Regions from separate parts of the Enterococcus sp. DIV1314a genome, predicted to be linked through region 2. Evidence: a T-box and tRNA genes for the amino acid it is inferred to sense, from the RefSeq annotation. Region 2 holds a T-box; the other holds one or more tRNA genes.
What was found. The T-box of region 2 lies ahead of proS (proline--tRNA ligase). A T-box ahead of a tRNA ligase gene usually reads a tRNA of that ligase, here a tRNA-Pro.
Positions count from the first base shown of each region.

Region 1: it encodes a tRNA-Pro, which carries the amino acid that the T-box ahead of proS (proline--tRNA ligase) is inferred to sense. The anticodon was not compared.

Region 1 is NZ_JBIOQP010000001.1:849,143-859,606, reverse strand. Features, by position in the region: gene dusB (tRNA dihydrouridine synthase DusB) at 1-638, shown strand, start outside; gene lysS (lysine--tRNA ligase) at 747-2,240, shown strand; rRNA gene IGI68_RS04220 (16S ribosomal RNA) at 2,857-4,414, shown strand; rRNA gene IGI68_RS04215 (23S ribosomal RNA) at 4,693-7,607, shown strand; rRNA gene rrf (5S ribosomal RNA) at 7,695-7,810, shown strand; tRNA gene IGI68_RS04205 (tRNA-Val) at 7,842-7,914, shown strand; tRNA gene IGI68_RS04200 (tRNA-Lys) at 7,919-7,991, shown strand; tRNA gene IGI68_RS04195 (tRNA-Leu) at 8,011-8,092, shown strand; tRNA gene IGI68_RS04190 (tRNA-Thr) at 8,103-8,175, shown strand; tRNA gene IGI68_RS04185 (tRNA-Gly) at 8,192-8,263, shown strand; tRNA gene IGI68_RS04180 (tRNA-Leu) at 8,279-8,364, shown strand; tRNA gene IGI68_RS04175 (tRNA-Arg) at 8,376-8,449, shown strand; tRNA gene IGI68_RS04170 (tRNA-Pro) at 8,464-8,537, shown strand; tRNA gene IGI68_RS04165 (tRNA-Ala) at 8,552-8,624, shown strand; tRNA gene IGI68_RS04160 (tRNA-Met) at 8,649-8,722, shown strand; tRNA gene IGI68_RS04155 (tRNA-Ile) at 8,737-8,810, shown strand; tRNA gene IGI68_RS04150 (tRNA-Ser) at 8,849-8,938, shown strand; tRNA gene IGI68_RS04145 (tRNA-Met) at 8,988-9,061, shown strand; tRNA gene IGI68_RS04140 (tRNA-Asp) at 9,150-9,226, shown strand; tRNA gene IGI68_RS04135 (tRNA-Gly) at 9,228-9,298, shown strand; tRNA gene IGI68_RS04130 (tRNA-Ile) at 9,315-9,388, shown strand; tRNA gene IGI68_RS04125 (tRNA-Glu) at 9,406-9,477, shown strand; tRNA gene IGI68_RS04120 (tRNA-Ser) at 9,494-9,583, shown strand; tRNA gene IGI68_RS04115 (tRNA-Met) at 9,633-9,706, shown strand; tRNA gene IGI68_RS04110 (tRNA-Asp) at 9,747-9,820, shown strand; tRNA gene IGI68_RS04105 (tRNA-Phe) at 9,838-9,910, shown strand; tRNA gene IGI68_RS04100 (tRNA-Gly) at 9,920-9,990, shown strand; tRNA gene IGI68_RS04095 (tRNA-Ile) at 10,006-10,079, shown strand; tRNA gene IGI68_RS04090 (tRNA-Ser) at 10,111-10,198, shown strand; tRNA gene IGI68_RS04085 (tRNA-Glu) at 10,211-10,282, shown strand.
Region 2 is NZ_JBIOQP010000001.1:1,684,092-1,694,555, forward strand. Features, by position in the region: gene IGI68_RS07905 (FtsX-like permease family protein) at 1-1,596, shown strand, start outside; gene proS (proline--tRNA ligase) at 1,919-3,355, opposite strand; T-box leader at 3,401-3,611, opposite strand; gene IGI68_RS07915 (ISNCY family transposase) at 3,763-5,148, shown strand; gene IGI68_RS07920 (O-methyltransferase) at 5,334-6,029, shown strand; tRNA gene IGI68_RS07925 (tRNA-Arg) at 6,178-6,251, shown strand; gene IGI68_RS07930 (Rrf2 family transcriptional regulator) at 6,514-6,984, shown strand; gene IGI68_RS07935 (YhgE/Pip family protein) at 7,005-9,725, shown strand; gene IGI68_RS07940 (DUF2500 domain-containing protein) at 9,881-10,249, shown strand.

The DNA of each region.
Region 1 (10,464 bases), 830 kb from region 2:
GGCTCTTGGATCCAAATAAAGTCTATGAAATGGTCGAAGCAGTGTCATCTGCCATCGAAAAGCCCGTTACCGTTAAGATGCGAATTGGTTGGGATGACGAACACGTTTTTGCCGTGGAAAATGCCCTCGCTGCACAAGCCGCTGGAGCAGCAGCTGTCGCAATGCATGGACGGACAAGGGTCCAAATGTATGAAGGCAAGGCTAATTGGGAAGTCTTACGCGAAGTTAGCCAACAATTGACGATTCCATTTATCGGTAACGGTGATGTAAAAACGCCTGAAGATGCTAAACGCATGTTAGATGAAGTGGGTTGTGATGCGGTGATGATTGGTCGAGCAGCTTTGGGGAATCCATGGATGATTCGCCGGACACAACATTATTTGGCAACAGGAGAGTTAATTGCAGAACCGACACCGCGTGAGAAAATTGAAACCGCGATTCTTCATTTAGATCGACTAATCGCTTTAAAAGGAGAATATATTGCAGTTCGCGAATTTAGACAACATGCTGCCTACTATTTAAAAGGGATTTCGCGTGCAGCGAAAGTCAAAGCAGCCATTAACCAAGCTGAGAGTCGTGAGGTTGTGGTTCCACTATTAGAAGCATTTTTAGAAAAAATCGAAAGCCAACCGATTTAAGCGAAAATTCCGAGCGGAAAAACAAGTGGTAGTTGAACTTCGACTTGCTTTTTCGTTCGTTCATTGGCATTATATAGAAGAAGTGAAAGACAGAACGGAGGATATCTCGTGACAGAAGAATCACAATTCCAAGAAGAATTAAACGATCAAATGATAGTTCGTCGTCAAAAAATGGAACAATTACAAAAAGAAGGTATTGATCCGTTTGGGCATCGTTTTGAACGGACCCATAATTCTGCTGAATTGCATGAATTATTTAATCAACGGTCAAAAGAAGAGTTAAAAGAAATGGGTCTTTCTAGCAGTATTGCAGGAAGAATGGTTACAAAACGTGGCAAAGGGAAAGCTGGATTTGCTCATTTACAAGATCGTGATGGCCGTATCCAAATTTACGTGCGTAAAGATGAAGTGGGAGAAGATGCCTATGAAATCTTCAAGCATAGCGATTTAGGCGACTTTTTTGGTGTTACGGGTGAAATCATGAAAACTGATACCGGTGAAGTCTCCATCAAGGCGAAAGAAATTACGCTTTTATCAAAAGCGCTACGTCCTTTACCAGATAAGTATCATGGTTTAACCAACATCGAACAACGGTACCGTCAACGTTCGTTGGATCTAATCAGCAATAAAGAAAGTTTTGACCGTTTTGTTAACCGCAGTAAAATTATTAGTGAGATTCGTCGTTACTTAGATGGACAAGGATTTATCGAAGTCGAAACACCGGTCTTGCACAACCAAGCGGGTGGGGCAGCAGCTCGTCCGTTCATGACACACCACAACGCACTTGATATCGATTTGACAATGCGGATTGCTTTGGAATTACATTTAAAACGTTTAATCGTAGGTGGAATGGAAAAAGTTTACGAAATTGGTCGTGTTTTCCGTAATGAAGGAATCGATACGACACATAACCCGGAATTTACCATGTTAGAGTGTTACGCAGCTTACACGGACTATAAAGATATTATGAATCTAACAGAAGGTATTATTCGTCATGCAGCGACGAGTGTCTTAGGAACAGCTCAATTGACCTATGATGGCCAAGCGATTGATTTAGGCCCTTCTTTTGCGCGTGTTCATATGGCGGATGCTGTGAAAGAACAAACAGGTGTTGATTTTTGGAAACCAATGACAACAGAAGAAGCACATGCATTAGCTGAGAAGCATGAAGTGCCGATTACAAAAAATATGAGTGTTGGACATGTATTAAATGAATTCTTCGAAACGTTTGTGGAAGAAACATTACAAAATCCGACCTTTGTTTATGGTCATCCAGTCGAAGTTTCACCGCTTGCGAAGAAAAACCCTCAAGACCCTCGCTTTACTGATCGTTTTGAGTTATTCATCGTCGGTCGTGAATTTGCGAATGCCTTTACTGAATTGAACGACCCAATTGACCAAAGACAACGATTTGAAGCGCAAGAAAAAGAACGTGCTGATGGAAATGACGAAGCACATGGGGTAGATGAAGACTTCTTAGAAACATTAGAGTACGGTTTGCCACCAACCGGAGGTCTAGGAATCGGGATTGACCGTCTAGTTATGTTACTAACAGATGCACAATCGATTCGAGATGTCTTATTATTTCCAACAATGAGATAAAATAAAAGATGAATTAAAAGGGTAGCGTTGAAAGGTTTTAACTTTCAATTCTATCCTTTTTTATTTAAAAACGAGTCTCATTTTTGAAAATATGGTTTAAAAACGAACAAATAAACAGTAACTCAAGGTAAATAATCGGGAATTAATTATTTGTATAGAAGTCTATCAAAGCATTGACCTAAAGCCATTTCCTTGGTATATTAATAGTTGTTGCAAACAATAAATTTTTTTAAAAAAAGTCATTGACGTTGGTAGCGCAAAATGCTATTATAACCAAGTCGCAATTTGGAATTAAAATAACAAAACTTAATTACAAAAAAATGTAAAAAAGTTATTGACATTTGTTCCAATGATTTGTTATTATAACTGAGTCGCTGATTGAGCGGTGTCAAAACAAATTAAAAAATATTTTTAATAAAGTGTTGACATTCGATTGAGATGCTGATATGATATAAAAGTTGCTAACGCGACAACGTAGACCTTTGAAAACTGAACAAAGCAAGCAAAACGAACCAAAAGTGTAGGACGCTTCTATTTAGATAGAAGTGAACATTACAAGCAAGCAATTTAGCTAGCAAAATTTTTGAGCTTAACAATCGAAAGATTGTTTCAACTTTTTAATGAGAGTTTGATCCTGGCTCAGGACGAACGCTGGCGGCGTGCCTAATACATGCAAGTCGAACGCTTCTTTTTCATCGAACTTCGGTTCACCGAAAAAGAAGAGTGGCGAACGGGTGAGTAACACGTGGGTAACCTACCCATCAGCGGGGGATAACACTTGGAAACAGGTGCTAATACCGCATAATCTTTTTCTCCGCCTGGAGAGGAAGTGAAAGGCGCTTTTGCGTCACTGATGGATGGACCCGCGCTGCATTAGCTAGTTGGTGAGGTAACGGCTCACCAAGGCCACGATGCATAGCCGACCTGAGAGGGTGATCGGCCACACTGGGACTGAGACACGGCCCAGACTCCTACGGGAGGCAGCAGTAGGGAATCTTCGGCAATGGACGAAAGTCTGACCGAGCAACGCCGCGTGAGTGAAGAAGGTTTTCGGATCGTAAAACTCTGTTGTTAGAGAAGAATAAGGATGAGAGTAAAAAGTTCATCCCTTGACGGTATCTAACCAGAAAGCCACGGCTAACTACGTGCCAGCAGCCGCGGTAATACGTAGGTGGCAAGCGTTGTCCGGATTTATTGGGCGTAAAGCGAGCGCAGGCGGTTTCTTAAGTCTGATGTGAAAGCCCCCGGCTTAACCGGGGAGGGTCATTGGAAACTGAGGAACTTGAGTGCAGAAGAGGAGAGTGGAATTCCATGTGTAGCGGTGAAATGCGTAGATATATGGAGGAACACCAGTGGCGAAGGCGACTCTCTGGTCTGTAACTGACGCTGAGGCTCGAAAGCGTGGGGAGCAAACAGGATTAGATACCCTGGTAGTCCACGCCGTAAACGATGAGTGCTAAGTGTTGGAGGGTTTCCGCCCTTCAGTGCTGCAGCTAACGCATTAAGCACTCCGCCTGGGGAGTACGGTCGCAAGACTGAAACTCAAAGGAATTGACGGGGGCCCGCACAAGCGGTGGAGCATGTGGTTTAATTCGAAGCAACGCGAAGAACCTTACCAGGTCTTGACATCCTTTGACCACTCTAGAGATAGAGCTTTCCCTTCGGGGACAAAGTGACAGGTGGTGCATGGTTGTCGTCAGCTCGTGTCGTGAGATGTTGGGTTAAGTCCCGCAACGAGCGCAACCCTTATTGTTAGTTGCCATCATTCAGTTGGGCACTCTAGCGAGACTGCCGGTGACAAACCGGAGGAAGGTGGGGATGACGTCAAATCATCATGCCCCTTATGACCTGGGCTACACACGTGCTACAATGGGAGGTACAACGAGTCGCCAAGCCGCGAGGCTGAGCTAATCTCTTAAAACCTCTCTCAGTTCGGATTGTAGGCTGCAACTCGCCTACATGAAGCCGGAATCGCTAGTAATCGCGGATCAGCATGCCGCGGTGAATACGTTCCCGGGCCTTGTACACACCGCCCGTCACACCACGAAAGTTTGTAACACCCGAAGTCGATGAGGTAACCTTTTTGGAGCCAGTCGCCTAAGGTGGGATAGATGATTGGGGTGAAGTCGTAACAAGGTAGCCGTATCGGAAGGTGCGGCTGGATCACCTCCTTTCTAAGGAATTTGTTTGACGCAATGATGTTTCATCATTTGCTAATCAAACATCACGGAAACTACACATCGTTTGCTCTTTGTTCAGTTTTGAGAGGTTTACTCTCAATTTAATTGTATTTTGCTCATTGAAAACTGGATATTGAAGAAAAGAAATATAACAAACCAAGAACATTGTGTTGGATGATTGTTACATGATTCCAATTACTTTATTTATTTTATCTTTGATCGCGTTTCTATCGCTAGAAACAACGTCAAAAACCCAACCATAAGGTTGAGAAGGTTAAGTGAATAAGGGCGCATGGTGGATGCCTTGGCACTAGAAGCCGATGAAGGACGGGACGAACACCGATATGCTTTGGGGAGCTGTACGTAAGCTTTGATCCAGAGATTTCCGAATGGGGAAACCCAACATCTTTTATAGGATGTTACTTTTCAGTGAATACATAGCTGATTAGAGGTAGACGCAGAGAACTGAAACATCTAAGTACCTGCAGGAAGAGAAAGAAAATTCGATTCCCTTAGTAGCGGCGAGCGAAACGGGAACAGCCCAAACCAACAAGCTTGCTTGTTGGGGTTGTAGGACTCCGATATGGTAGTTTTTTCAGATAGTCGAAGGATTTGGAAAAGTCCGTCAAAGAGGGTAAAAACCCCGTAGACGAAATTTGAAAAGCACCTAGGAGGATCCTGAGTACGGCGGAACACGAGGAATTCCGTCGGAATCCGGGAGGACCATCTCCCAAGGCTAAATACTCTCTAGTGACCGATAGTGAACCAGTACCGTGAGGGAAAGGTGAAAAGCACCCCGGAAGGGGAGTGAAATAGATCCTGAAACCATGTGCCTACAACAAGTTAGAGCCCGTTAATGGGTGATAGCGTGCCTTTTGTAGAATGAACCGGCGAGTTACGATTATCTGCGAGGTTAAGTCGAAGAGACGGAGCCGTAGCGAAAGCGAGTCTGAATAGGGCGAATGAGTAGGTGGTCGTAGACCCGAAACCAAGTGATCTACCCATGTCCAGGTTGAAGGTGCGGTAAAACGCACTGGAGGACCGAACCCACGTATGTTGAAAAATGCGGGGATGAGGTGTGGGTAGCGGAGAAATTCCAAACGAACTTGGAGATAGCTGGTTCTCTCCGAAATAGCTTTAGGGCTAGCGTCAGATTTTAAGAATGATGGAGGTAGAGCACTGTTTGGACTAGGGGCCCGTCTAGGGTTACCGAATTCAGATAAACTCCGAATGCCATACATTTATATCTGGCAGTCAGACTGTGAGTGATAAGATCCATAGTCGAAAGGGAAACAGCCCAGACCACCAGCTAAGGTCCCAAAATATATGTTAAGTGGAAAAGGATGTGGGGTTGCACAGACAACTAGGATGTTGGCTCAGAAGCAGCCATCATTTAAAGAGTGCGTAATAGCTCACTAGTCGAGTGACCCTGCGCCGAAAATTTACCGGGGCTAAACATATTACCGAAGCTGTGGAGTGTACGTATGTACACTGGTAGGAGAGCGTTCTAAGGGCGTCGAAGGTAGACCGTGAGGACTGCTGGAGCGCTTAGAAGTGAGAATGCCGGTATGAGTAGCGAAAGACAGGTGAGAATCCTGTCCACCGTATGACTAAGGTTTCCTGGGGAAGGCTCGTCCGCCCAGGGTTAGTCGGGACCTAAGCCGAGGCCGATAGGCGTAGGCGATGGACAACAGGTTGATATTCCTGTACCCGTTGTTTTTGTTTGAGCGATGGAGGGACGCAGTAGGCTAAGAAATGCAGACGATTGGAAATGTCTGTCCAAGCAATAAGTCCGAGTGAGAGTCAAATGCTTTCATTCATTAAGGACAAGTTGTGATGGGGAGGGAAATTTAAGTACCGAAGTTTCTGATGTCACACTGCCGAGAAAAGCTTCTAGTTAGAAAACAACGGCCCGTACCGTAAACCGACACAGGTAGTCGAGGAGAGTATCCTAAGGTGTGCGAGAGAACTCTCGTTAAGGAACTCGGCAAAATGACCCCGTAACTTCGGGAGAAGGGGTGCTGTTCGCAAGAACAGCCGCAGTGAATAGGCCCAAGCGACTGTTTATCAAAAACACAGGTCTCTGCAAAATCGAAAGATGAAGTATAGGGGCTGACGCCTGCCCGGTGCTGGAAGGTTAAGAGGAGTGCTTAGCGCAAGCGAAGGTACGAATTGAAGCCCCAGTAAACGGCGGCCGTAACTATAACGGTCCTAAGGTAGCGAAATTCCTTGTCGGGTAAGTTCCGACCCGCACGAAAGGCGTAACGATTTGGGCACTGTCTCAACGAGAGACTCGGTGAAATTTTAGTACCTGTGAAGATGCAGGTTACCCGCGACAGGACGGAAAGACCCCATGGAGCTTTACTGTAATTTGATATTGAGTGTCTGTACCGCATGTACAGGATAGGTAGGAGCCGTAGAGATCGGGACGCTAGTTTCGATGGAGGCAATGGTGGGATACTACCCTTGCGTTATGGCCACTCTAACCCGCATCACTAATCGTGATGGGAGACAGTGTCAGATGGGCAGTTTGACTGGGGCGGTCGCCTCCTAAAAGGTAACGGAGGCGCCCAAAGGTTCCCTCAGAATGGTTGGAAATCATTCGTAGAGTGCAAAGGCAAAAGGGAGCTTGACTGCGAGAGCTACAACTCGAGCAGGGACGAAAGTCGGGCTTAGTGATCCGGTGGTTCCGCATGGAAGGGCCATCGCTCAACGGATAAAAGCTACCCTGGGGATAACAGGCTTATCTCCCCCAAGAGTCCACATCGACGGGGAGGTTTGGCACCTCGATGTCGGCTCGTCGCATCCTGGGGCTGTAGTCGGTCCCAAGGGTTGGGCTGTTCGCCCATTAAAGCGGCACGCGAGCTGGGTTCAGAACGTCGTGAGACAGTTCGGTCCCTATCCGTCGCGGGCGTTGGAAATTTGAGAGGAGCTGTCCTTAGTACGAGAGGACCGGGATGGACTTACCGCTGGTGTACCAGTTGTCTCGCCAGAGGCATCGCTGGGTAGCTATGTAGGGAAGGGATAAACGCTGAAAGCATCTAAGTGTGAAGCCCACCTCAAGATGAGATTTCCCATTTCTTTAAGAAAGTAAGATCCCTGAGAGATGATCAGGTAGATAGGTCAGGAGTGGAAGTGCAGCGATGTACGGAGCGGACTGATACTAATCGATCGAGGACTTAACCAAAATGGTAAAATAAAAACTTGGTACGGTACAATGATTTTCTTCAAATCCAGTTTTGAGTGAGCAACACTTACTCAAATAATCAAATAGTGTGGTGGCGATAGCAAGAAGGATACACCTGTACCCATGCCGAACACAGAAGTTAAGCTTCTTAGCGCCGATTGTAGTGAAGGGTTTCCCTTTGTGAGAGCAGGACGTCGCCACGCGAATTTGATATATAATTCACTCATTCATTATGGGGGTTTAGCTCAGCTGGGAGAGCATCTGCCTTACAAGCAGAGGGTCAGCGGTTCGATCCCGTTAACCCCCATCATGAGTCGTTAGCTCAGTTGGTAGAGCATCTGACTTTTAATCAGAGGGTCACAGGTTCAAGCCCTGTACGACTCATTTTAATCAATTTTCAAACGCGGGTGTGGCGGAATTGGCAGACGCACTAGACTTAGGATCTAGCGCCGCAAGGCGTGGGGGTTCAAATCCCTTCACCCGCATGAGAAATACGCCGGCTTAGCTCAGTTGGTAGAGCATCTGATTTGTAATCAGAGGGTCGAGGGTTCAAATCCTTTAGCCGGCATTTTAGTAAAATATTTGCGGAAATAGCTCAGTGGTAGAGCACCACCTTGCCAAGGTGGGGGTCGCGGGTTCGAACCCCGTTTTCCGCTTTAGCCAATTCTTATGCCGGGGTGGCGGAACTGGCAGACGCACAGGACTTAAAATCCTGCGATGAGTGATCATCGTGCCGGTTCGATTCCGGCCCTCGGCATTTTTAGTGTTGCACCCATAGCTCAATTGGATAGAGTACTTGACTACGAATCAAGCGGTTAGAGGTTCGACTCCTCTTGGGTGCATTAAGCTTGTTTTACGGGAAGTAGCTCAGCTTGGTAGAGCACTTGGTTTGGGACCAAGGGGTCGCAGGTTCGAATCCTGTCTTCCCGATTTTAAAAGATTTAGGGGCCTTAGCTCAGCTGGGAGAGCGCCTGCCTTGCACGCAGGAGGTCAGCGGTTCGATCCCGCTAGGCTCCATATCATTTGAATAAATGATTTTTTCGCGGTGTAGCTCAGATGGCTAGAGCGTCCGGTTCATACCCGGGAGGTCGGGGGTTCGATCCCCTTCGCCGCGATTTTTTTAGAGCCTGGACCTTTAGCTCAGTTGGTTAGAGCAGACGGCTCATAACCGTCCGGTCGTAGGTTCGAGTCCTACAAGGTCCATATATGGGTTTGTAGGAATAAGTCATATTTATTATACCGGAGGATTACCCAAGTCCGGCTGAAGGGAACGGTCTTGAAAACCGTCAGGCGGGTAAAACCGTGCGGGGGTTCGAATCCCTCATCCTCCTTTTTCACGTAACACCATTATTACCTTTGAATGTTTTAAACATTCCTTATCGCGGGATGGAGCAGTTCGGTAGCTCGTCGGGCTCATAACCCGAAGGTCGTAGGTTCAAATCCTACTCCCGCAATTAACTATCATGATATGATTGATAGTTTGTGACAAACAATAGCCTTAATTCATAACTATTGTTAATCTTTTATAACAAAAATCTATATGGTTTGGTAGTTCAGTTGGTTAGAATGCCTGCCTGTCACGCAGGAGGTCGCGGGTTCGAGTCCCGTCCAGACCGCCATGCGGGTGTAGTTTAGTGGTAAAACCACAGCCTTCCAAGCTGTCGTCGCGAGTTCGATTCTCGTCACCCGCTTTGATTTTGTTATAACGGGCCTATAGCTCAGCTGGTTAGAGCGCACGCCTGATAAGCGTGAGGTCGATGGTTCGAGTCCATTTAGGCCCATTTACAAAATTTTTATTGGTCCGTTGGTCAAGCGGTTAAGACACCGCCCTTTCACGGCGGTATCACGGGTTCGATTCCCGTACGGATCATTTATAGTTTTATACCGGAGGATTACCCAAGTCCGGCTGAAGGGAACGGTCTTGAAAACCGTCAGGCGGGTAAAACCGTGCGGGGGTTCGAATCCCTCATCCTCCTTTTTCACGTAACACCATTATTACCTTTGAATGTTTTAAACATTCCTTATCGCGGGATGGAGCAGTTCGGTAGCTCGTCGGGCTCATAACCCGAAGGTCGTAGGTTCAAATCCTACTCCCGCAATTACTGTTTTTATTACGATTTAAACAGTGAAAAGTTCCATGGTTTGGTAGTTCAGTTGGTTAGAATGCCTGCCTGTCACGCAGGAGGTCGCGGGTTCGAGTCCCGTCCAGACCGTTTTTCAAATTTTCAATGGCTCGGTAGCTCAGTTGGTAGAGCAATGGATTGAAGCTCCATGTGTCGGCGGTTCGATTCCGTCTCGCGCCATTATCCATTGCGGGTGTAGTTTAGTGGTAAAACCACAGCCTTCCAAGCTGTCGTCGCGAGTTCGATTCTCGTCACCCGCTTTTGGAATGTTTTTAGGGCCTATAGCTCAGCTGGTTAGAGCGCACGCCTGATAAGCGTGAGGTCGATGGTTCGAGTCCATTTAGGCCCATTTTTACCAAAAACCAATACAAATTGGTTATGGGGAAGTACTCAAGAGGCTGAAGAGGCGCCCCTGCTAAGGGTGTAGGTCGAGTGATCGGCGCGAGGGTTCAAATCCCTCCTTCTCCGTTTTATGTTTTAGGTCCGTTGGTCAAGCGGTTAAGACACCGCCCTTTCACGGCGGTATCACGGGTTCGATTCCCGTACGGATCATCATGTTTAAAAAGAGAGTTATTAGACTATTTGTCTAGTAGCTCTCTTTTTTGAAATATTTAGGCTTTTTGTGTAGATGTCTAATTGGAAGTTTCAGTCGCCCAGGTCGTCTAGTTTAGCTGTTCAAAATAGCAAAATTGATTTTGTTTTGTTCAAGTTAAAATGTTTCTTGTTTGGAAAAC
Region 2 (10,464 bases):
AATTCCTTCTTACTTTCAATGCGCAAAAAAGAATATGGTATGTATTTAATGCTTGGCGCAAAGAAAACGAAAATCAAACAAATGATGGCTATCGAAACACTCGTGATTGGTTGTGTCTCGTTAGTGATCGGATTAGTCATTGGGATGGGCCTCGCGCAAGGAATGACGCAATCTTTAATGGCCCGTTTAGACGTGACTAGTGAACTTTACCAAGCCTTCTCACCGATGGCCATGGGCGTCACCATTCTATTTTTTAGCATCTTATTTCTATTCACGGCGCTTTTGAATGGCTTGAAATTTTCTCGCACGAAGTTATTACAACTCTTGAAAGAAGAAGACGTCGTTGAAACATTTCGTCCTTCTCCTCTTTTGACAGGTGGTTTAACCTTTTTTTCGCTCATTCTCTTAGGGGTTGGGTACGCCTCTTTATGGAATTTGATGACCCTTGGGGTGACAGGTCTAGTGATTGCCTTATTTACGATTACTTTTGGGACATTTTTATTCTTCAGCGCGTTATTTCCATTTGTCACCAATCGCTTAAAAAATCACCGTCGCTTCGCCAATAAAAAATTACGCATGTTTACCTTATCTCAATTAAGTTTTAAAGCCAGCGCCTTGAGTCGTGTTCTGGGAATGGTGGCGATGTTAGTTGCGCTTTCTTTAGGTGCGGTATCTGTCGGGAATGCTTTTAACAATTACAAAGAAGCGTTATTAAATCAAATGCCATATGATCTTGTTTTATACAATCCAGGAGAAGAAACGTTAAATCAAGTGGATTCGTTGTCAATCGAGAAAGAGTATACGTACCATATCAAACAGGAAGGTACAACCTCTTTCTTTTTAGCAGATGAATTAAAAGAAGCGCCGATTTTTGTGAAAGATGGCGGTAATTTTGGGAATAAAGTGGTCCCTTATACGAAAATAAAAGCAGGGGATAGGTATAGTTACGAAAGTGATGAAGAAGGCAATTATGACATCATGCAAGGATTTGGTTTATTAGCTGATCCATATACGCCATATCTTGGTGCGCCGGAATATCAAATCGTTGATCAAGCGACATTTGAACAATTGAGTGGTGAAGTTGGAACGATTCATACTTATCAGATGGCAAACTTTCAAGAGGCTATTCCAGTATTGAAAACAATCGATCAAATCGAAAGTGCGGGCCTAGAAGAGCCGGCGATGGTTACGAGTAAAATCGTGATGTACACGACGATTGATGGTTTAGTAGGTGGCTTTGTCTTTATGGGTGTTTTCTTAGGGATTGCCTTCTTAGCGATGTTAGCGAGCTGCTTAATGTTCAAAGTGCTATCGAGTGCGTATAAAGATATCCAACGTTACAATATGCTACACAAAATTGGCGTCTCAAATAGCCTGTTATCCCGTTCAATCGCACAAGAAATAGCCGTCGTCTTTTTTGTCCCAGGATTGCTTGGTACGTTACATGTCTTGTTTGGCTTAAAAATGTTTGAACTGCTGATTCCAAAGCCTTATCAACATATTGGCGTGCCATTTTTAGGCTTTCTAGTCATTTATTTCCTCTATTATGTTCTCACAGTGATGTTGTATAAAAACATTGTATTGCCGAAAAAATAAGGGAAAGGTTGTGCGCCAACATCCTAGAAGTAATCTATAAAGTTCGTAGTTTTAAGCTGTCGTAGCAATTCGACTGTTTGATATTCAGTATCGTACTGAATGTCAAACAGTCGAATTTTTTCAATCGTAACTTAAAAAGAATCGATTTCGATTTGTAAATAGCATTCCTCTGAATCTGTCGAAAAAACCTCCGAGATTGATGGTGATCAATCTCGGAGGTTTAACAATAGGGAAAAAATGATTTGATCCTATTTGACGATGTCTCACTCACTAACAAGGTAGTCAATCACAATCGCTTCTGTGACGACGAACCCTCATTAAATTAGTAAGCGCGAGCGATCCATAGTGTATGTTTGGCAGGTTCGCCTGTCACGATATCGGTTGCTTTTTCCATTGGGACTTCAAATGGAATATTACGAGTGGTGAAGCCTGTTTCTTCTTTGATTTTCGCTTCGGTTTCATCCGTACCATCCCAACCAACTAACACAAAACCAGTTGGGGTATTTTCTGCCTTACATTTTTCAATGTGAGCTTTTAATTCATCTAACGTATTAATGTGGAAATGTTCGTTTTCTTTGTTACGCGCTTTCGCATTTGCTAATAAGCGAGGAGTCATCGCCGTTAAGTTTGCTTGGATGTTTTCAATTAACGTCTCAAAGCTCACTTTTTCTTTCTCTGCTAAGTCACGAACTTTTAGCATCACGTGACCATTTTCTAAGTCGCGAGGGCCACATTCGATCCGAATACATGCGCCTTTTAGTTCCCACTCATTGAATTTATAACCAGGTGAGTTATCTGAATCATCAAGACGAACGCGGATACCGAGTGCTTTTAATTCAGCGTAAATGTCATCGAGTTTTTCCATGATGGCAGGATTTTTCTTCCAAGGACCTACCGGCATTAAGACAACTTGATGCGCCGCAATCGTTGGAGGTAAGATCAAGCCTTTTTCATCGCCATGTGTCATGATAACAGAACCGAGTAGGCGTGTTGACACCCCCCATGAAGTCGTATGCGCATGGACGTGTTTGTTTTCTTTATTTAAATAAGTGATATCAAAAGCTTCGGCAAATTTTGTTCCCATGTAGTGAGAAGTTCCAGCTTGAACGGCTTTCCCATCTTGCATCATGGCTTCAACAGAATAGGTATCTACCGCACCTGCAAAACGTTCAGAAGGTGTTTTTTGTCCTTTATAGACAGGAATCGCTAAGAATTCTTCACATAAACGAGCATACTCATCTAAAACAGAGAGCGTACGCGTACGAGCGTCTGCTTCATCTTGATGCGCTGTATGTCCTTCTTGCCATAAAAACTCAGATGTCCGTAAGAATGGCAATGTTTTTTTCTCCCAACGGAAAACGTTCGCCCATTGATTAATTTCATAAGGCAAGTCACGATAAGAATTAATCCAGTCTGAAAATGCCGAACCAATCATCGTTTCAGATGTTGGACGAAGTGCTAAAGGCTCTTCTAATTTTTCATCTCCAACCTCTGTTACCCATGGTAATTCTGGGGCAAACCCTTCAATATGATCGGCTTCCTTCATGAAAAAGTGTTTTGGAATTAACATTGGGAAGTAGGCGTTTCGAATCCCTTCGTTGCGTAAAAATTTGTTGAATTCTTCTTGAATGTGCTCCCATAATTCATAACCGTCAGGACGGAAAATAATTGAGCCACGAACCGGTGAATAAGACATTAACTCTGCTTTTTGGACGGTATCTAAATACCACTGTGTAAAATCATTTTTTTGTTCAACCATTACTAAAAATCCTCCTTTATAAAATAAAAAAAGTATCCCGTCCTAAAAAAGGACGAAATACTTGAATTTCGCGGTACCACCTTGATTGCTTTTTCTTTATCTGAAAAGGCCTCTTGCTTAAAGGATAAGGGCTTTCCCCCGATTACTTTCATAATCATTACCATTGGTAGGTTCGCAAAAAACAGGGGTTGTTTACCTCTCAGCCAAGGGTAAACTCTCTAAAAACATTTTTTTTGCTACTATTCCAAATCTTACTTCTATATACTAATCAGAATAGGCGAAAAAAGCAAGGTAAAGTTTTTTTCGATTGCAAGAATATCGTTCGAACATGATAATGTCTTAATGTAGTCGAAGCATAAAATGTCCCTTCGTGATAAAATCAAACCATGAAAAGGATAATACTAACAATGAATGAAGATAAAAAATATAACGTAATAAAAGCGGTCGCAGAAAAAAGAAAAGATAAGAAGAGAGCTTGTGTTGAACTAGATCTCTCGATCAGGCAAGTCAATCGATTAATTCGAAAATATCAAGAAGGAGGAAAGGCTGTTTTTTCACACGGCAATAGAGGAAAAAAACAGATACACGCCGTACCAGAGAATGTAAAAAAACAAATCATTGGGCTTTATCAACAGTTTAATATAAAACCGAATGTGAAGCACTTTACTGAAATATTAAAGGAGGATTATGCGATCTGTTACACCGATACAACGATTCGAAATATTTTATACCTAGCGAATATTATCTCACCTAAAACACAAAGAAAGACACGAAAAAAAATAAAAGCTCGAATCAAAGCGCAATCAATGAAAGCAAAGACAAAGCTTGATAATCCACTGCTTCCAAGAGCCGAAGATCAACTGGCTTCACCCGAAAAAATCCATCCTAGCCGCTCTAGGAAAAAATACCAAGGAGAGCTGATTCAAATGGATGCCAGTTCATACAATTGGTTCGGGAACGACGTCACCCATCTTCACTTAGCGATTGATGACGCTTCTGGGGATATTGTTGGTGGGTATTTCGACACGCAAGAAACGCTCAATGGCTATTATCATGTGCTCCATCAGATCCTCCGTAACCGAGGGATTCCTTTAGCTTTTTTAACCGATAAACGAACCGTTTTTGACTATCAATCCAAAACCAAGAAAGTCGTTGAGGAAGATACCTTCACGCAATTTGGTTTTGCCTGCCATCAACTCGGTATTGACATTCGTACCTCCTCTATTCCACAAGCGAAAGGCCGTGTAGAACGATTAAACGGCACGGTTCAATCACGACTTCCTGTAGATTTAGAATTAGCAGGGATCCAATCTATTGAGGAAGCCAATCATTTTTTAACAAAATGGATTCAATCATTTAATAGGAAGTTTGGTAATAAGACGAAGGAATCAATCTATGAGAAGGCACCTACGAAATCAGAGATGAATTTATTATTAGCACGAGTCGCAAATAGAAAAATCGATAGTGGACATCACATTCGGTATCAAAATAACTACTATTTACCGACGGAGGGTAGCGAAGATCAGTACTTTACACGCGGATCAAAAGCCCTCGTTATCGAAGCGTTTAACGGCGAAATCTATGTAAATATCGCTGAAAAAATATACACAACAAGGAGACTGAAAGAACATGACGCCTATTCAACAGAGTTTGACCCGATTCCAGAGCAAAAAAAAGAAAGACGCCAGTATATTCCCCCACAATCTCACCCGTGGAAACTAGAGTCTTTCAAAAGATATCTTCGCAGCATCGGAAAAACACTCGAAGAATACGAAGCTGAACGAGCAGCTTAACACTCATTTTACCAAATACGGTCACATTAATGCAAGTTTTTACGAAGGAAAAGCTTGCATTAATGTGAGCCTAAGGTTTAGGACATTTTACCTTTCGCTTGACAGGTAAAGTTTTTTTCGATTGCAAGAAAAGCTGGAACTTCGTATAATAGCAAACAGTGAGAAAAGAACTGGAGGAAAAATAGATGCGAAACGAAATGATGCATCGTCCTGTCGTGAAACCGGAACTCGTCGATTATTTACGGACAGAACAAAAACAATTACCCGGTGAACTGGGACAGATTCAAAAAGAAGCAAATGAAAAAGGGGTACCGATTATTCCCCATGAGACGGTTGTCTTTATGCAATTTTTACTCGGACAACTGCAACCAAAAAAGATTTTAGAAATTGGAACCGCAATCGGCTTTTCATCTAGCTTAATGGCGCAATATGCAGGTGAAGGCGCTCATGTGACAACGATTGATCGGTTTGATGTCATGATTCGCAATGCGAAAGCGACGTATGCGCGTCTAGGTAATGAGGAGCAAATCACGCTATTAGAAGGTCAAGCAGCGGATATTTTCCCTACATTGAGCGGATCGTATGATTTTATTTTTATGGATAGTGCCAAATCCAAATACATTGAATTTTTACCGGAGTGTCTACGTCTCTTACGCAAAGGCGGTGTCTTGATGGTTGATGATATTTTCCAAGCGGGAACGGTATTAGATCCAATCGAAACGATTCCGCGTAGTCAACGAACGATTCATCGTAAATTAAAAAAATTCTTACATGTGATCAATACCCATCCTGATTTAACGACGAGTCTAGTCCCATTAGGTGATGGCGTCGCATTAATTACAAAAGAAGCAGATGACGTGCAGATTGTTGCCGAAGATTAGCTTGTTTTTGCGGAGGCATTTCCTTCGCAAAGCATCTTTTGTGTAAAAGAAGTTAAAATAACGAGTTGAAATGCTATTGCTTTAGCGCTTAAATTGTGATAAACTCATTTTTGTTGGTAAATTAGCAATTGAACATTTCAGCTTATTTGTACCAGTAGCTCAGCCGGATAGAGCATTCGCCTTCTAAGCGAACGGTCGGGGGTTCGAATCCCTCCTGGTACATCTTTAAACCTTTAGAGACGTTGGTTTCTAAAGGTTTTTTTTGTGTTTTTTTAATATCTACTCCTGGTGAAAAGTAGGAGAAATGGTCGTTTTTTCATTGTCACAATCCTTATTGACTTGGCGAATTTTTAATTTTTTTCTTAAGAATAGGTTGTTTGATTTGTCATAAGGGATAATAAAAGTCTATAATGGATTTTGCAAATCGCTGATAAATAGTAAAAAAGAAAAAGCGAATAAAGATGACTGAAAGGAATGAATTTTAATGAAACTAACCAACGCGACTGAACAAGCACTTGCGATTATGGCGATGCTCGCCGTTCAACATCAAAGCATCCCAGTCTCTTCCGAAACGATTTATACAAAACTTGCGGTTTCGCCAAGTTATGTCAAAAAATTATTACGGAAGTTAGTCGTGGCTCGTTTAATTGGTGGGGTCTCGGGAAATAATGGCGGCTTCTATTTGGAAAAAGCCCCGTCAGATATATCTCTGTTAGAAATTGTCGAAGCAATCGAAGGGCCGTTCCTCTCTTTTCCTGATCAAGGAGTATTGCAACGAGCATTTACCGGCTTTGATGACTATGCGCAAAACGGTCATCACATCATCTCCTCTTATTTTTCAGAAGCCGATCGCCTTTGGGAGGCACGACTGCGTCAAGTCTCGGTGAACGAAATATTGGAGAAAGTGTTTGAAAATGAATTTCCCCTTCCAACTAAAAATTGGAATGAACTCTAGGTTGAAAGAAGAAGATAAAAATGACTCAATGGATGAAAAAAACACTAAAACTATTTTGTTTAGATTGGCAACGAATTTTTCGTTCTAAACTGACTTTTATATTAATGATTGCGTTGATGGTCATCCCATCACTCTACGCATGGTTTAATATTGCCGCGCTATGGGATCCTTACGCCAATACGAAAGATATTACGATTGCGGTCTATTCCGACGACCAAACAGTGAGCGTATTGAATAAAAAAGTAAATATTGGCGATCAAATTGTCGAGAATCTGAAAGAGAATGAAACGATCGGATGGCAATTTGTTGATTCGAAGGCAGAACTCGATCAAGGAGTGAAGAGCGGAAAGTTTTATGGCGGGATTTATTTACCGAAAGATTTTTCTGCGAACTTGGTTAGTTTTGTGGATGGAGAGATTCAAAAACCCGAGATCAACTATAGTGTCAATCAAAAAATCAACGCGATTGCACCGAAAATCACCGATAAAGGTGCCAATACGATTAAAGATACGATTAGTCAAGAATTTATTGGCACGGTCAGTGAGACGTTACTCACGGTTTTTAATGAGGTTGGTTTTAGTTTGGATGACAACCTCATCAGCATTCATAAAATTACGGGTAAACTCCTTGATTTGGATGATCGTTTAGGAGAAATCGATGGGTATACGCAAGAAGTGGTTGCGCTGAATGAAAAACTACCCGAATTTCAAGAAAAGTTGAACAAAGCCAATGAAATGTTGGCCTTTATCCCTGAAGTCAATCAAATCGGTGAAAAAGTGCTTGAAGTGAACAAACTGATGCCGAAAGTAAAAGAATCGGGTCAGCTCATTTTGACGCTCGAAGAAAAAATTCCCGAAATTGAAAATGCAGGGAAGCAAATTCAAATGATTGACGATGATTTTGATACCATTGCGCAGACACTGGATGACACATTACAAGAGGCAGCGAATGGATTGGTGCTGATTGAACAGGCACAAATGATTTTACCTGATGTGCAAAAATTAGCGGTGACAGCAAATCAGATGATTCCAGAAATAGCTGCGAGTATTGGAGAGATCCAAACGGCCTTGCCGCAAATTGCGAATGGGATCGGAACGGGGATTCAAATTGTGGCAACAATCGCCCAAGATATTCAACAAACAACGCAACGTTTAGCGGAGTTATTAGGCGATAACGAGTTGACTGACACGCAAAAGAGTGAAATCAAGACAACCTTGGCACATTTAAATGATCAATTGAACGCCTTATCGGAGATGCTCACTTCAACAATTGGGATGTTGCAGCAGCTTCAAGCGATGACGGAAAACACCTCTTTAGATTCACTAATTCAGCTATTAGCGACCGCTCAAAGTGAGATTCCAACACTGCAACAGACCATTGCTTTTGTGAGTGCGAATGTCGATCAATGGTCTTTAGCACAATTAAAACAACAATTGACGATTATTAGTCAAGAATCAGGGGACTTAGCGAACTTGTTAGCACCTATTACGCCAACTTTAATTAATGAAAAAGTCGCGCCGATGCTTGAGCAACTTCAAGAAATATTAGAGACAGCCAAAAAAGTTACGGGAAAAGTTGTGGATGAGGCCTTTATACAACAACTGGATACGTTACTGACGGATACAACAAAAACGGTCACCCAAGCGATGACTTTTCTAGAGAAGTATCAAGCGCAACTTCCGGCAGTGAAAGAAGAAATTCACCAAGCAAATGAGCTCTTAAATGGGAATATGACAACGATTATTGCGGCAATTCATACAGCTGCCGATTTATATGAAAATGAATTGCCAAAAATAGAAGCGAAATTAACAAAGGCGGCGACTTTTATTCAAAATGATCTTCCTAGTGTTGAAGCAGATCTGGTGTCAACCGTTGAAATGATGAATGAAAAAATGCCACAAGTGACGGAAGCGTTAGCGCAAGCCACTACAATGATTGAAGAAGATTGGCCGAATATTCGAACCGGGATTCATAAAGTAGCCGATCTGGTTCGTCAAGGACAAGAAGATGTCAATTTAAATGAATTAATCAAACTGCTTAAATCCGATGCGCAAATGGAAAGTGATTTTCTATCAAATCCGATTACCATTGATCAAAAGGATGTTTATCCTGTCCCAAATAACGGTTCCGCAAGTGCACCGTTTTACACCGCACTTTGCTTATGGGTAGGAGCCGTCTTGTTTTCAAGTATTGCGGCGACGGAATTTGAATTAACAAAGGAAGAGCAAAAGTACTATACAAAGCGTCAGCAGTTTGTCGCACGGATGGGCACGTTCTTAGTTGTGGCGCTCTTTCAAGCGCTGATTGTGAGTGTGGGCAACCATTGGTTACTCGGTACGTACAACGTCAATCCTTTTTATAGTGTTTTATTTGCTTTACTAATCGGTCTCGCTTTTATGATGATGGTTTACGTCCTCGTTGCGCTCTTTGGCAATTTAGGAAAAGGAGCGGCGATTATTATTTTAGTCTTATCGATTTCAGGCGGTGGTGGGAACTATCCAGTAGAAATGTCTGGTAAATTCTTCCAATTCATCCACCCATTTCTACCATTTACGTATGCTGTTAATTTATTACGTGAAAGCGTGGGTGGTATTTATTGGCCGAATACGTGGCAGCCGATTCTTATTCTTATAAGCATCACCTTTATTTTTGGCATACTCGGAACTTGGCTCTATCCAAAAGTTCGACCATTCTTTAAAAAACTAAATGAACAGTTACATGAAGGTAAAATTTTACATTAAGCTCCCACCCGTCATCTTAATAAACGGTGTTATGATAGTTGTCATAGCACCGTTTATTTTAGCTTTGCGAAAGTTGACGTAAAGCTAAAAAAGCTAGACACGTCAGTCTTTCATTGCTACACTAGAAGAAATGAATAGCGGAAGGGGCGTTTTGCATGGCTTTATTTTTTGATCCTTTTTCAGGGTTTGATTTTTTTTCGTTCGTTGTGCCCATTTTTTTCGGAATCACCCTGCTGATTATATTTGGCATGCTCGGTTATCGTTTAGTGGAGGGGGTGAAGAACTCTCAAGCATCAGAAGAAACCGTTCAAGCAACGTTAATCGATAAAGTCACCTCTACGAATCATTCGACGGACTCAAATGGGATGAATTCTTCGTGGACCAATTATACGTTGACGTTTGAACTTGCGACAAAAGAGCGAAAAACATTTGAGGTGAAACGAAAAGATTATTTGAAGTATGTCGTCGGAGATCGTGGTCAACTTTCATTTCAACGAAAAAGATTTAACGATTTTAAGATATAAATGCATTTCTCATACAGAGCCTGCTTGCTCTGAGAGAGATGCTTTTTTGTTGTGCTGTTTTTGCTCGATTCTTTTCGGAAAAAATGATCGTTGTGGGATGCAAAGATGCAAAACGGAGTGTCTTATGCAAAAACGCGTAGCTTCCCTCATCTTTTTTTAATTTTTTTTTCATCTTTCGCTGTCGACTAATCAAAATAAAGTCATTTCTACTATAA